3 regions of the Vibrio sp. E150_011 genome follow, and region 2 is predicted to be linked to each of the others. Evidence: predicted binding sites of a transcription regulator. Region 2 holds the regulator's gene; each other region holds the start of a gene.
What was found. Region 2 encodes MetJ, which represses methionine synthesis genes. Its sites were predicted from a motif close to TTAGACNTNTANANGTCTAA; they were not measured.
Positions count from the first base shown of each region.

Region 1: a site for MetJ is predicted at 2,775-2,794, ahead of ACE1OE_RS21370 (MetQ/NlpA family ABC transporter substrate-binding protein). Genes of this name have one in related genera too.
Region 3: a site for MetJ is predicted at 1,908-1,927, ahead of metA (homoserine O-acetyltransferase MetA). Genes of this name have one in related genera too.

Region 1 covers NZ_JBHFOL010000020.1:56,356-61,323, forward strand. The annotation lists gene menC (o-succinylbenzoate synthase) at 1-514, shown strand, start outside; gene menE (o-succinylbenzoate--CoA ligase) at 655-2,175, shown strand; gene ACE1OE_RS21365 (hypothetical protein) at 2,247-2,417, shown strand; gene ACE1OE_RS21370 (MetQ/NlpA family ABC transporter substrate-binding protein) at 2,816-3,619, shown strand; gene ACE1OE_RS21375 (amidohydrolase) at 3,745-4,899, opposite strand.
Region 2 covers NZ_JBHFOL010000011.1:90,049-95,016, reverse strand. The annotation lists gene ACE1OE_RS16480 (malic enzyme-like NAD(P)-binding protein) at 416-1,675, shown strand; gene metJ (met regulon transcriptional regulator MetJ) at 1,859-2,179, opposite strand; gene ACE1OE_RS16470 (O-succinylhomoserine (thiol)-lyase) at 2,460-3,629, shown strand; gene ACE1OE_RS16465 (bifunctional aspartate kinase/homoserine dehydrogenase II) at 3,638-4,968, shown strand, end outside.
Region 3 covers NZ_JBHFOL010000002.1:664,034-669,001, forward strand. The annotation lists gene ACE1OE_RS06160 (AMP-binding protein) at 1-771, shown strand, start outside; gene metA (homoserine O-acetyltransferase MetA) at 939-1,880, opposite strand; gene ACE1OE_RS06170 (AAA family ATPase) at 2,076-2,444, shown strand; gene ACE1OE_RS06175 (DUF3859 domain-containing protein) at 2,497-2,934, shown strand; gene ACE1OE_RS06180 (ribosome recycling factor family protein) at 2,913-3,266, shown strand; gene ACE1OE_RS06185 (M20/M25/M40 family metallo-hydrolase) at 3,415-4,521, opposite strand; gene ACE1OE_RS06190 (DMT family transporter) at 4,618-4,968, opposite strand, start outside.

The DNA of each region.
Region 1 (4,968 bases), on a different contig from region 2:
AACGCTGAGGCTGGATGCCAACAGAGCGTGGAGCTTGGATAAAGCGAAAAAGTTTGCTTCTTATATCTCCCCAGCATTGCGCGCTCGCATTGCCTTTATTGAAGAGCCGTGTCGCGATGCCGATAGTAGTGTTTCATTCGCGGCTGAAACGGGTATTGCTATTGCGTGGGATGAAACCTTGCAAGACGCCGCACGGCAGGCGGACTTTACCGTGCCATCGTTGAAAAGTGCGAAAGCAATCGTGATCAAACCGACGCTTGTTGGCAGTTTGGATAAATGCATCCGGATTATTGAAGAGGCGCACAATCAAGATATACAAGTGGTCATCAGTTCAAGCCTAGAAAGCAGTGTTGGCCTGAATCAGCTTGCTCGTTTTTCTCAGTGGCAGCTATCTAATGAAACCCCAGGGTTGGATACAATGCAGTTATTCGCTGCCCAATTGGAGACAGCATGGCCTGGTTGTGAACTACCGGTATCGATGCTCAGTGAGCAGTCACTGTATTGGCAGTCATAGCGTTTATGTTTAGATCATAATGCTAATGCTAATGCTAATGCTAATGCTAATGCGATAGTGCTTACATTTGGGCGAATTTGGTCGATAGTGGCAGTACGAGTGATAAGAAAGAGCGGCAAGCGAAAATGAAAGAGTCGACAATGAACAATGCTACGGGTCTGAACGCTTGGGTGCGACAAACACCGAATGAAACCGCGTTATTGACCCCTGATGGTGAGTACAGTTGGCAACAAGTCCAGCGGGTCGTTTCCCAATACCAGTTAGCACTTGTGAAGGCTGGCGTAGAAAAAAACACCGTGGTTTGTCTTATCGGACGCGCTGAACCAGCATTGTTGTTTGCTTATCTTGCTTGCCTTGCCCAAGGGTGTTTGCCTGCGTTGGTGGCCAGGCAGCCAGTAACGGGCATGAACGCCAAATTGACGACGCTTTATTCTAAATCCGAACGTGCTTACCTATGGTGGTGCAGCGATACGGCACGTGAATGGTCTGCGTCTAGTTTTGACCGTGACGTAACGTTTATCAACACGCAACCAATCGAGGGGGGTTGTGAGCATAGTGAGCACGAGCAAGCTGTTAATGACGATGCTATTCACGGCAATGTTATGCACGGCAATACTATTCACGATTATGCGATTCACAACAATGCGATTTACGAACTATCTCCCCATCAAATCGCTTCAATCATCTTTACCTCAGGTTCAACCGGCAAACCGAAAGCGGTGGTGCACACCATCGAGCAACACCTTGCCTCAGCGACGGGTCTTCTCGAGCGCTTTGCTTTTTCACCCAGTGATCGCTGGTTGCTGAGCCTGCCGATGTTTCATGTTTCTGGGTTAGCCATCGTGTGGCGTTGGTTGTCGACGGGAGCTCAACTTAAGGTTGGAGGCGGTCAGTTTTGTGAAGATATTTCAGATGTAAGCCACGCCTCATTGGTGGTCACTCAATTAAAACGGATTATCGATCAACGACTGCCGAATCAACTCAAACGTGTGTTGTTGGGCGGAAGCCATATTTCTAATGATCTGATTCAGAGTGCCCGTGAATTGGGTATTGATATGTGGATGGGCTACGGGATGACCGAGACGGCATCAACGGTGACGGCAAAGCAGGCGAATGAAGATGCATCATCCGGGATTCCGTTACCCCACCGTGAGGTAAAGCTAATTGATGGGCATATATGGGTTAAAGGCTCGGTACTGTCATCGGGTTACTACCAGCAAGGGAATATTCTGCCTTTAGCCTTGGTCGATTGCTGGTTTGATACGAAGGATCTTGGTCGGTGGAGCGCAGCTCAAGAGCTCCAAGTCATTGGAAGAGCAGATAATTTATTTATATCGGGTGGCGAAAATATTCACTGCGAAGAAATAGAAGCCGTGTTAAACGCGCGCCCTGAGGTTGTGCAATCAATTGTCGTTCCAGTGCGTAGTGATGACTATGGCGCACGCCCGGTGGCGGTTGTGCAACGAGTGAATGATCAGGTGAAATTAAAAAACGATCAATTAGATATAGACCTTACTACGACATCACTTGCAAAATTTAAGCACCCTGTTGCGTACTATGATATGCCAGAATCTCTGTTGTCTTCGGGTATTAAGGTATCACGAGCACAAGTTAAATCGTGGCTTTCTAGCACGCAATCCAATTATGTGGTTATTTCATAGTCCAAAACGGAATTTTCTCTTCGCTCAATGCTCACCATAATGTCTCTAGGACAATAACGTGAGTAAATGGAATGAACATAATTCTTGGGATAGCAATTGCGCTGCAAATTGCATTGGCACTGACAACGGATGGGCTTCCTCGAGCGGTGGCCGAGTTAACGGCTTTTATCCTCACCGTTGTCCTTTGTGTCAGTGTTAAACGGCGCTCGCGAATCTTTTCCAAGTCGTCGACACAGAACTAGTGTTATCAGACACGTTATTGCTTCGTAATTACCTATTTAATTGATGCTGACAGGTCGTTTCGACCTCCCTTCTGCGGCGCTATACCAAGTTCTATTTATCGCTCGATGGTCTTAACACCGATGAGTTTGACAATAATCTGGTTTATTTAAGCACATGAGTTATTCAGCTGACTGCTGATGACTCTGTTTCCTGTTTCCTCGCTTTCTTATGTATGCTCCAGCTCCGGTCTATGGGTTTAATGTCAGATCTTAGCTTTTAGTCAATGATCGATGTTGTTGGATGAAAAATGCTAACTAATTCATTCTATGAATAAAAATTTGGTTGCATCAAGGTATCTCATAGTAGTATAAAGACATTTAGACGGCTATACGGCTGTTATTTATTATTGGAGAGTACAATGAAAGGATTCAAGAAGATTGGTCAATGGGCGTTCATAGTGTCAATTCTTACGGGGTTAACGGCTTGTGGGCAATCAGATGATTCCGAAATTAAGGTGGGAGCGACAGTCGGGCCCCACGCTCAAGTCGTGGAAGCCGTAGCACGAGAAGCTGCAAAACAAGGCTTAAACGTGAAAGTGGTCGAATTCTCCGATTACATCACACCTAATGCGGCATTAGAAGATGGCAGTATTGATATCAATAGTTACCAGCATCAACCATTTTTAACGAATTATAATACCAGTCACGATGCACACCTAGTTTCAATTGGCGACTCTATTTTAATGCGTATGGGGGTCTATTCGAATAAATATAAGTCACTTGAAGCACTACCTGATGGTGCAAGGATTGCTATCCCTAACGATCCAACAAACGGTGGTCGCGGGCTATTATTGTTTGCGGATAGTGGACTGATTACCCTCAAAGAAGGCGTTGGTTTTCAGGCTGGGTTGAATGATATTGTGAGTAACCCAAAGAAGTTTAAGTTTATTGAGGTTGATGCTGCACAGCTGCCTCGTACATTAGATGACGTTGATGCGTCAGCCATTACGATGAACTATGTGATGTCGGCAGGCTTAGACCCAAAGAAACAAGGTATTTACTTAGAATCTAAACAAGCGCCGTTAGCCGTTATGGTGATTGCTGCACGTGAGCAAGACAAAGACAATGCAGCGTATAAACAATTTGTTGAGATATATCAGTCACAAGCTATTAGAGATTTCATGCAAGAGACATTTAAAGGCACAATTGAGCCTGCATTTTAGTTTTTTGTCGTGCTGTCGTATGAGGCTTAACCATGGCAACTCTGACAGAGCATGAGTGGTTAGCCTCGGATTATATTCGCGTGAACCGGGTTGGAGCTAGCGCTCACCTCTCGATATAAACAAGGTCAATCCTGACCGTGGATCTGCCCGATTATCGATACGTACATTGAACAGGCGGTTTCTAAGATCTCATCCGGAAAATCATAATCAGGATTGTGTAATTCTGGGTGAGATACGCCACTTCCAATGCCAAACAGCGCACCTTGGTAACGCAATAGAAACTCAGCAAAATCCTCTGACCAACGCATTGGTGTCTCAAGTTCCGTGACCGCTAGGTTAAGCTTAGTGGCATGTTGCCTGATCAAATCTACATGATGGCTTGAATTAACCGCGGCGTTAAACGGCTCGTGCCAAGAGTAATTAATGTCGAGTGTAGTGTTCTGCTCGATGCGCTGCAACGTACGCTGTACTCGTTTCTGCATGTCGAGAAAAGTGGCGTTACAGTCACTGCGTAATGTTGCCATTATCTTTGCCGATCCAGCAGCGACACCAAACGCTCGCTCTCCAAGTTCGGCGTTGACGATGGTGACAAGGCTGAATTCTTCTGGATAGCTATCTGGTAGGGTTTGCAGGTACTGTAAGATTTCTATCATGGCATTGAGCGGACTTACCCCGTTTTCAGGGTAGGCGGCATGGGATGTTTTTCCTTCCAGATCAATGCTAAGTCCGATTGAGGCACATGAAAAAGTCCCTTTTTTGACCACGACTTCATGCAAAGGTTGACCCGGTAAATTGTGATACGCAAAGGCGTTGTCAACATTCAGCCCCTTTAGCGCTGGGTGGTTTAACATCGAGGCCGCGCCAGTGCCTATTTCTTCCGCTGGTTGAAATACCAGGATAACCGTCCCGCGTTTTGGTGGCGATTGGCTTAACTGGTGAGCAACCATGATCAATGACGTGGTATGCCCATCATGCCCACAAGCATGCATGACGCCGGGATAGATTGATGCGTGGTCAACCGGGTTTTTCTCGTTGACCGGAATAGCATCAAAATCTGCTCGTAAAAGCGTGCTTTCTCCGGGCTCACTTCCAGTAATTACACAAAGTACCCCGTAACCCCCTACACCTACGACAGGATTTAAGCCGAATAGCGTAAGTTGCTGGGCGATAGCATCGGCCGTTTGGACTTCGTGGCAAGAAAGTTCAGGGTACTTGTGAAGCTGCTTTCGGAATGTGTTTGCGTGGAAAGCTGCATGGAAGGGACCGATTGACTGCGCCATTATTCACTCCTCGAATATAGAACCGCACATCTGCGAGCTCTAATAGGCATCATACACCTATCGTTCGCT
Region 2 (4,968 bases):
CAGCGGCTAAAATGAGTCCCGAGCTTGAATTGTGTTGAGCAGTACCAACTAACCCATACCATCAGTGTGGAGTATGGTTGATTCCAACGCCACACGGTCGGTGGTGTGTGTATTGTGACGGTTTTTGGATCGTTATATTCTTCTCGGTGGCTATTTTTATAAACACTCGACTTACCTTTTCCTAAACTCTTGGCTTACCTATAAAGGCTTAAGCTCATTCGAATCGTGACACCATCCATTCAAAATCTTGATTAACTAGCGTAGTATATTCGCCTAAAGTTGCGACGTACGACAATAGCGTATGCGCACTTTGTGTACCCCTTATGGAGGAAATCAAACCATTCCGAAGCGGGTTATACTAAAAATAACAATAATCACTCAGTCTTTCATACTCGAATAAGCAGGATCGCATACCATGTCCGATGATCATCAAATCGACGAATTCCGCCAACAGGCCCTCGATTACCATGCCCACCCAACCCCAGGCAAAATTGAAATCGCGTTAACCAAACCCGCTGATTCAGCCAAAGATCTTGCACTCGCTTACAGCCCTGGCGTAGCCGAGCCTGTTCGAGAGATCGCGCAAAATGCTGATAATGTTTATAAATATACAGCGAAAGGCAATATGGTTGCGGTCATCTCAAATGGTACAGCAATCCTAGGACTTGGTAATCTTGGCCCACTGGCATCCAAACCCGTTATGGAAGGTAAGGCGCTACTCTTTAAGCGGTTTGCTGGTTTGGACTCCATTGATATCGAAGTCAAACACCGCACGATTGACGAGTTTGTTGATACGGTTGCGAATATTTCTGACACGTTTGGTGGTATCAACCTAGAAGACATCAAGGCTCCGGATTGTTTTGAGATTGAGCGTCGCTTGATTGAGCGTTGTGATGTTCCGGTATTCCATGATGACCAACATGGTACGGCAATTGTCACGGCGGCGGGTATGTTGAATGCGATTGAGCTGCAAGGCAAAGAATTAAGTGAAGCGACCATTGTTTGTTTGGGTGCGGGCGCTGCGGCGACGGCCTGTATGGAGCTGTTGATTAAATGTGGTGCGATGCGTGAAAAAATCTACATGTTGGATCGCAAAGGCGTCATTCATACGCGTCGTGAAGGCTTGAATGAATACAAGCAGATGTTTGCCAACAATACCGATAAACGTACCCTTGAAGATGTCATCGAAGGCGCGGATTTATTCTTAGGGGTGTCTGGTCCAGATTTACTTCCTGCTGAAGCGTTGAAGCTCATGGCAGAGAAACCAGTCGTGTTTGCGTGTTCAAATCCTGATCCAGAGATTAAGCCAGAATTGGCGCATCAGGTTCGTGATGATTTGATCATGGGGACCGGTCGCTCAGATTATCCGAATCAGGTAAATAACGTACTGTGTTTCCCGTTCATCTTCCGCGGTGCATTGGACGTACGTGCCAGTGAGATTAACGATGAAATGAAGCTTGCGGCGGTTGAGGCAATACGTCAAATTGCTAAAGAACCCGTACCTCAAGAGGTGCTTGATGCGGCGGGTGTTAAGGCGTTGTCATTTAGTAAGGATTACATTATTCCTAAACCGATGGACCCACGCTTGCTACCACGCGTTGCAAAAGCGGTTGCAGTAGCAGCAGTCGAATCGGGCGTCGCACGAATTGAAATGCCTGAGAACTACATGGCTTAGAAAGTCATGATTGAATAGAAATTTGGGGCTTTAGGGATAAAACGTGCCTGGTGCCTTGAATTTGCTTTGAAAAAACGCTGGCCTTGATGGTCAGCGTTTTTTTATTGTTTGACCCAGGACCCAGGACCCAGGACCCAGGACCCAGGACCCAGGACCCAGGACCCAGCCTCTAAATCCTACTTTTTATTCTTCATCGAACGCTTCAAACTCAATACCCATCGCCGTCATCATGGCTTTCACTTCGGTTGGGATATCATCTGGGCGGTCTTTTCTTAAGTCTTCATCGGTCGGGAGCGGCTGACCAGTATAGGCGTGCAGAAATGCTTCACACAACAATTCGCTGTTAGTTGCATGGCGTAGGTTATTGATTTGGCGACGAGTTCTCTCGTCGGTCAATACCTTTAGCACTTTTAACGGAATGGATACCGTGATCTTTTTAACCTGCTCACTTTTTTTGCCGTGCTCCGCGTAAGGGCTAATGTATTCGCCATTCCAATCTGCCATTGCACACCTTCGTCTATTGATCGTAAATTTGTTTTATAGGAAAGCCGCAATTTTAGCGGCATTTACTGCCATAAGCAAAGACATATAGACGTCTAGAAGTGTTGACGTCTCACAAAATGGACAGTAAAGTGGGGTTTCGTTGAGCGGACGGTTAATTTTTCCAAAGATGGGTGCTTTTACTTGTCCGTTCAAGCATGATTAATCACACTATTTATCACCCAACCTTCTCGAGAGGTTGTGGTTAGCCTTCACCTTGCGCGTGTTAATAAAGGATGTTTCTATGAGCAATCGGAAGCCGGCGACAATCGCGGTTCGTATGGGTATCGAATCAGATACTCAGCACCACGCTGTCGTACCACCTATTTACCTTTCTACCAATTATGGCTTTCCCGCTTTCGGCGACGTGCCAAAATATGATTATACCCGTTCTGGTAACCCCAATCGTGGATTACTTGAACAGGCCTTATTTGAATTGGAGTCCGGTAAAGGTGCTGTGGTGACCAACTGTGGAACCTCTGCATTGAACCTTTGGGCATCGGCTTTTTTAGGCCCTGATGATTTGATCATCGCGCCACACGATTGCTACGGTGGCTCTTATCGCTTATTTAATACTCGCGCACAAAAAGGTGATTTTAAGGTTCAGTTTGTTGACCAAAGTGATGACGCGGCGTTAAGTGCTGCCATCGCAAAAAAACCAAAGTTGATTTTGTTAGAAACCCCGTCTAACCCGTTGGTACGCGTTGTGGACATTGCGAATGTCTGCGAAAAAGCAAAGCAGGTTGGCGCGCTGGTGGCGGTCGATAATACCTTTTTGACACCGGTGTACCAAAAGCCTTTAGACCTCGGTGCGGACTTTGTTATTCACTCCACGACGAAGTACATCAACGGCCACTCGGACGTTATTGGTGGCGTGGTGATAACCAAAACAGAAGCGCATGCAGAAGAGCTGGCGTGGTGGGGTAACTGTATTGGCGCAACAGGCACACCGTTTGATAGCTACATGACGTTGCGTGGTATCCGTACACTCAGTGCGCGTATGCGTGTCCATGAAGAAAGCTCACAAATTATTCTCAATTATTTGAAGGGCGAATCATTGGTTAAGGTCATCTATCATCCGAGTCTACCTGAGCATCCAGGTCATGAGATTGCCAAAAAGCAACAGTCGGGCTTTGGGTCTATGCTGAGCTTTGAGTTCGCTGGTAGCTTTGAACAGTTGAAATATTTTGTTGGCAAACTGAATCTCTTCTCGTTGGCAGAGTCCTTAGGTGGGGTAGAGAGCTTGATCTGCCACCCAGCATCGATGACTCACCGCGCGATGGGCGAGGCTGCGCTGGCTGAAGCGGGCGTCTCTCAACAGCTATTGCGCTTATCGGTAGGCTTAGAAGACGCAGAAGACCTAATTGAAGATCTACAACAAGCTTTTGATAAAGCACGAACGTTTGAAGGGTAAGCACGGCAATGAGTAATACTAACGTACCAGTGACGAAGCAATTGCATAAATTTGGTGGCAGTAGCCTGGCTGACCCTGGGTGCTACCGTCGTGTGGTATCGATTCTAAAAGACTACTCTCACGCAGAAGACCTGATTGTGGTATCAGCGGCAGGCAAGACAACCAACCGACTGATTGCGTTTCTGGATGCGTTAAACAAGGATGGCCGTGTTGCTCATGAGCACCTGCAAGCGTTACGACAGTTTCAATTTGAGTTGATTGATGAATTGCTCGATGGCGAAGAAGCGGAAGCCCTTCGTTCACAGTTGAGCGACGAATTTAGTACGCTTGGTGAGCAAATAGCGCCCCTTTCTGAGGCGCAGAAAGCCGCAATCTTGGGACATGGTGAGGTTTGGTCATCTCGCTTGTTGGCAGCATTACTAAGACAAAGTGAGTTGCCTGCGGTTGCCCAAGATGCAAGAGCCTTTTTGCGTGCTGAGTTTGGTGCTCAACCCGAGGTTGAGCGTGCCCAGTCTTACGCCTTGATTAAAAGTGCCTTGGCGCAACATGCGCACCACCGTGTGGTGATTACGGGTTTCATGGCGCAGAACAGTACCGGTGATACCGTGTTGCTTGGTCGCAATGGTTCGGATTACTCAGCGACCGTCATCGGTGCATTAGCTGAGGTGGCAAACGTCACCATCTGGAGTGATGTGGCAGGCGTTTACAGCGCGGATCCTCGTGTGGTTTCTGATGCGTGCTTATTGCCCCTTTTACGTTTGGATGAAGCCAGCGAACTGGCTCGCCTCGCAGCGCCCGTGTTACATAGCCGCACGTTACAGCCTGTTGCACAGAGTACCATGGAGTTAAATTTACGCTGCAGTTACTCTCCAGAATCAGGCTCAACGCGTATTGAACGCGTATTAGCCTCTGGACGCGGGGCAAAGATCATTACCTCGCTAGAAGAGGTACTATTGATTGAGCTGTCTTTTGGCAATGGGCATGATTTTGAGCGAGCAAAAGCAGAGGTGCTTCATAGCTTACAGCGTGCGCAGTTAGAGCCACTGGCCTATGAAGCGCAAGCCGACCAATCTCGATTACGCTTGGCGTATACCCCTGAGATCGCCGCTGGCACCCTCAATGAATTGCAAGACCTTGCGATAGAGGCGGAGATTAAGCTAAAAGAAGGCTTCTCCATGTTGGCCGCGGTTGGCGCTGGTGTCACGAAAAATGCGAATCATTGCTTTGGTTTCTATCAGCAGTTAAAACACGCACCGGTTGAATTTTTCTGTGAAGCCGATTCTGGCTTGAGCCTAGCGGCGGTCTTGCGTAAATCGGATGTCATGCCGCTTGTTAAGTC
Region 3 (4,968 bases), on a different contig from region 2:
TTGAGTAAGTATCCATTTACCATGGTCTTTGGCTTGAATACTTTGTTCTCAGCGCTTAACAATCATGCAAAATTTAAAGAACTCGATTTCTCACATGCAGGATTTACGATCGCTGGTGGCATGGCCACACAAAAACACGTCGCTGAAGAGTGGCAGAAAATTACAGGAATGCCGATTATCGAAGGGTATGGCTTAACGGAATGTTCGCCTGTTGTTGCTGGTGGCGTCCATACTCAACAATCTTTTGTTCCTGCCGTTGGCGTCCCTTTGCCAAGCACTGAGCTGCGTATTGTTGATGAAGAAGGTAAGGCATTGGGCATTAACGAGGTGGGTGAAATTCAGATCCGTGGTGACCAAGTCATGAAAGGTTACTGGAAACAAGACGCGGAAACGAAGGCCGTGCTGACGGATGATGGTTGGCTGTTCTCAGGCGATATTGGCAGAATGGACGAGCAAGGAATCTTTTACATTGAAGATAGAAAAAAAGACATGATTCTGGTGTCTGGCTTCAATGTTTTTCCTACCGAAATAGAAGAAGTCGCGACGTTGCACCCAAAGATCATTGAAGCGGCGGCAATTGGTGTGCCTGATGATGTCGCCGGTGAGCGTGTAAAACTGGTTGTTGTTACAAATGGACAGGTGACAGTAGAAGAGATTAAAAAGCATTGTCGCCAATATTTAACGGGTTACAAAATCCCTAAAGTCATTGAGTACCGAGAGTCATTACCAAAAACTAACGTTGGTAAAATCTTGAGACGTGAGCTTCGCTAATACGCATAGCCTCACAACAATTGATAAGCGGATAATTGATAAGCGGATATAAAAATGCCCCAGTGATGGTTGTCACTGGGGCTTTCGCGTTTAGGGAATAGAAGGCACGGTTAACGCCGGTTTAGTTATTGGCTACTGATTTGTTCTTTAACAATCATGTCGTGAACTCACTCAGTGACAGTAAAATTATCAGCACTGAAATGTTCTAGGTCGTAAGGTGTTTGTTGATAGACGCAATAATTTAACCAGTTTGCAAACAGCAGATGGCCATGGCTTCTCCAACTTGCGATAGGTTTATTATCCGGATCATCGTTAGGGTAGTAGTTCACTGGAATAGTCGGCTCCATCCCTTCGCCGAGATCGCGTACGTATTCATTGTGAAGAGTATGGGCTTCGTATTCAGGGTGGCCAGTGACAAATACGTTTCGTTTGTCTTTTGTTGCCGCGAGATAGACACCCGCAACGTCTGATGTCGCTAGGATATCAAGGTCGGTGTGCTCTTCTAAATATTCCACAGAGAAGTCTGCATAGCGTGAATGAGGTGCGACAAAAGAATCATCGAACCCACGTAAGACGGGATGATAAGGCTGTAGGATGGAATGATGATAAACACCAGACAGCTTTTCTTTACGTGTGCGCTTAGGAAGGTTATACAACAACTTTAACCCTGCTTGGGCTGCCCAGCATACATATAAAGTGGATGTCACATGGTGATGCGCCCAATTCATGATGGTTTGTAGGTGATCCCAATACATCACATCTTCGAATTGCACGAGCCCAAGGGGGGCACCGGTAATAATCAACCCATCAAAATTACGATCTTTGACCATTTCAAATTGACGGTAGAAATTGTCTAAATGCTCGGTGGGTGTGTTTTTACTTGGTCGGTCATCAATGCGTAACAACTCGATATCGACTTGTAACGGGCTGTTTGATAATAATCTTAGAAATTGAGTTTCAGCCTCAATTTTCTTGGGCATCAAGTTGAGGATTAAAACCTTAAGGGGACGGATCTCCTGAGAGGATGCTCGTGTTTCAGGCATCACAAAAATATTTTCTTCACGCAATACATCGGATGCAGGCAATTGGTCAGGAATCTTAATTGGCACAGCTTACTCCCTAAGCTATCTGGTCTTCTGGACGTCTATACATCTAAAGTTAACCGAATCTTTTTACCTTGTCGACCGTTAATTGTTATTGAATTATCGAAGCGCTTGTCTTATCTGAGTTTTACTCCTGAGCGAGCATTATTCCGGTATACTGGATTCATTGTGACTAAAGCGGTTGATTATTAGGAAGTTGTGTTGAAATTGATATTAATTCGTGGCTTGCCAGGTTCAGGAAAATCCACCTTAGCGAAAAGCTTCGATGCGGTTCATATTGAAGCCGATATGTTCTTTTTGAACGATAAAGGACAATATCAGTATGATGCCACTTGTATCGAGCAGGCTCACCTGTGGTGCCAAGGTGAAACTGAAAAGCAGTTGAAACTAGGCAAGGATGTTGTGGTCGCCAACACGTTTGTACGCCGCTGGGAAATGAAGGTTTACCAACAGCTGGCGAAGCGCTACAAGGCAACATTAGAAGTGAAGGTGTGCAAGGGACAGTATCAGAATATTCATGATGTGAGTGAAGCTGTCATTGATAAAATGCGCCGACGTTGGCAAGATTGATAAATAGTTGTTCAGCGACACGCAATTTTTATTTATTAACAGGAACCTGTACATGGCAAAACGCTCCCCAAAGGTTGAAATGACGTCTTATGGTATTTATTCAACTTGGGATTCTGGTTCAAAAGAACTTCCTAAAATACAAGACTTTACTACCACAGTGACCGCTGATGAACATGTTGAATTTGGCTTTACGGTCAACATTAAAAAAGCAAAGGGCGAACGCATTCAATTTTGTATTTTTCATCCTGGTATTGTGGGTAAGAAGGGACAAATTCTTGACCCGTTTGATGGTGAAGAGCACATCAATAGTAATGATTGGGATTTTTATTTAGGCGACACCATCCAATTACTACACCCAACCCAAGGGCTTGAAAGTAATTTAGGGGAATGGAGGATGGAAATGACTCTGCAAGGCAAGATAGTGGCGCAAAAGAAGTTTAAAGTTATCGCAAGGGACGAGGGGCAGTTTTGGAAATATCGCGGCTTCTAATTACGATTAAGCTCAACAGCTTCGTCCACCGAGTGGAAGATAAACAGCGTTTACTTCAACTTGCGTCAGAACAACAGTGCCAACTCAAGCGTATTCGTCGGTCTCGACACTGGACTCTTACGGGAAACGCTGATTCTCTAACAGAGTTTGCGTTTCAGTCTGGGGTGGGCTGGATTTCAGTTGCGGTCGATAAGGTCCTTGCGGAATACAAGTCGCCAATTCAGCAGGTCTTAGAAAAGAACCCAAATGTAACGATTGCTGAGCTGATGCATGAATCTGGATGCACGTTAGTGGAAGCAAGAAAAGCTATCGATGATTTTGAGTTTTTATAGCGTTGTTAAGTTGGGAGTTTATCTGGTGGATATAATGAACGTATTTCTATACTTAGGCAGTCGCTCATGCTTACCAGAGGTTAAGATAGAAAAAAGCCATCGCGTGTCGTCGTGATGGCTGTCAGTACCGGTCAAAAATGTGCAGACGTTACTCTGTAACGTATGTGATCACAAAATCAGTGATTTTCACCATATCGGCAATCGCAATGTACTCTTCAGTGGTGTGAACTTTCGCCATCCCTGTAGAAAGGTTGACGGTTGTCAGACCCTTCTTGTTAAAGTTATTCGCATCGCTTCCACCACCAGTATGTTTCGTCTTAGCCGTAATGTTATTTTTAGCAAATGCGGCTTTAACATGCTGAACATGAGGGTTATCTTCTGCGATCACGAATGCATCGTAAGCTCGGGTTGATGTTACTTCAATTGACGCACCAAATTTAACCGCAGAGGCTTGGAACGTTTGAACCATATGGTCGACTTGTGCGGTGAGTTTTTCACTGTTTAACGAGCGAGCTTCTGCAACGACAGTCATCTCAGGCATGACGATATTGGTTGCTTGCCCACCATTTACCATGCCAATGTTTGCTGTTGTTTCTTCGTCGATACGGAGAAGTTTCATGTTAGAAATCGCGTCCGCTGCAACACTCGCAGCGCTAATGCCTTCTTCTGGTGCTAAGCCAGCATGGGCTGGACGCCCTGTGATTTTCGCGATGATCTTTTGTTGACCCGGCGCCCCAGTCACGATGGTGCCAATAGGACCACCAGTATCAAGAACGATAGCGTTGTCAGATTGAATAAATGACATATCGAAATATTCAGAGCCGAACAAACCGCCTTCTTCATGCACGGTAAACGCGACTTCGATGGTCTTATGCGCGATGTTTTGTTCCTTTAAACAACGAACCGCTTCGATCACTGCCGCAATACCGGATTTGTCGTCGCCACCAAGGATAGTATTGCCTTTAGAGCGAATGATGCCATCTTCAATAATGGGTTCGATACCGATACCTGGCGTGACCGTATCCATATGGGCACTGAATACAATGCTTCCATCTAACGTGCCGTCTAAGCGGCCATAAACGTTAAAACCATTGGTGTATTGCTCGGGTACAGGCAGTTTACTTACTGTAAACCCAAGCTCACCAAGTTGCTCAGATATTGCTTCTGCAATGGCTTTTTCGTTACCAGATTCGCTGTCGATTTTGATGAGATCAAAGAAATGGTTGACCAAACGGTCCGTATTTACATGGGTCATAGGATTACTTCGCATTGAGAACAGGGAGGATTACTTTACACCCTATCTTTACGTGCTAGACCTGAGGTAAATCAAATAAAGCACGGCAATGTTGTTTTATCGGTCGAGTTTTGTTCGATTATGGTTGGAAAATTGGTAACAGGCTATCATCGTAGCGCAAACAATCAGTAGACTTCCAGCCCACTGCAATGGCAGTAACGTCTCTTGGAGAAAGATGACAGAAAAAAGCAAACCAAATAAAGGTTCCGTCCCCATCAATAAGGATGCATGGCTTGCATCGAGTGATTTGACCGAATGATTTTGAAGAATAAAAGCCAGCAATGTACAGCCAAGAGCAAGATAAACAATGCTCAAATAATCTTGGGTGGAAGCAAACTTAAGTGTATGAATAAGGGAAGGGTGGCTGGCATCCTGAATCACTAGAATCAAGGAAACCGTGGTAACGAT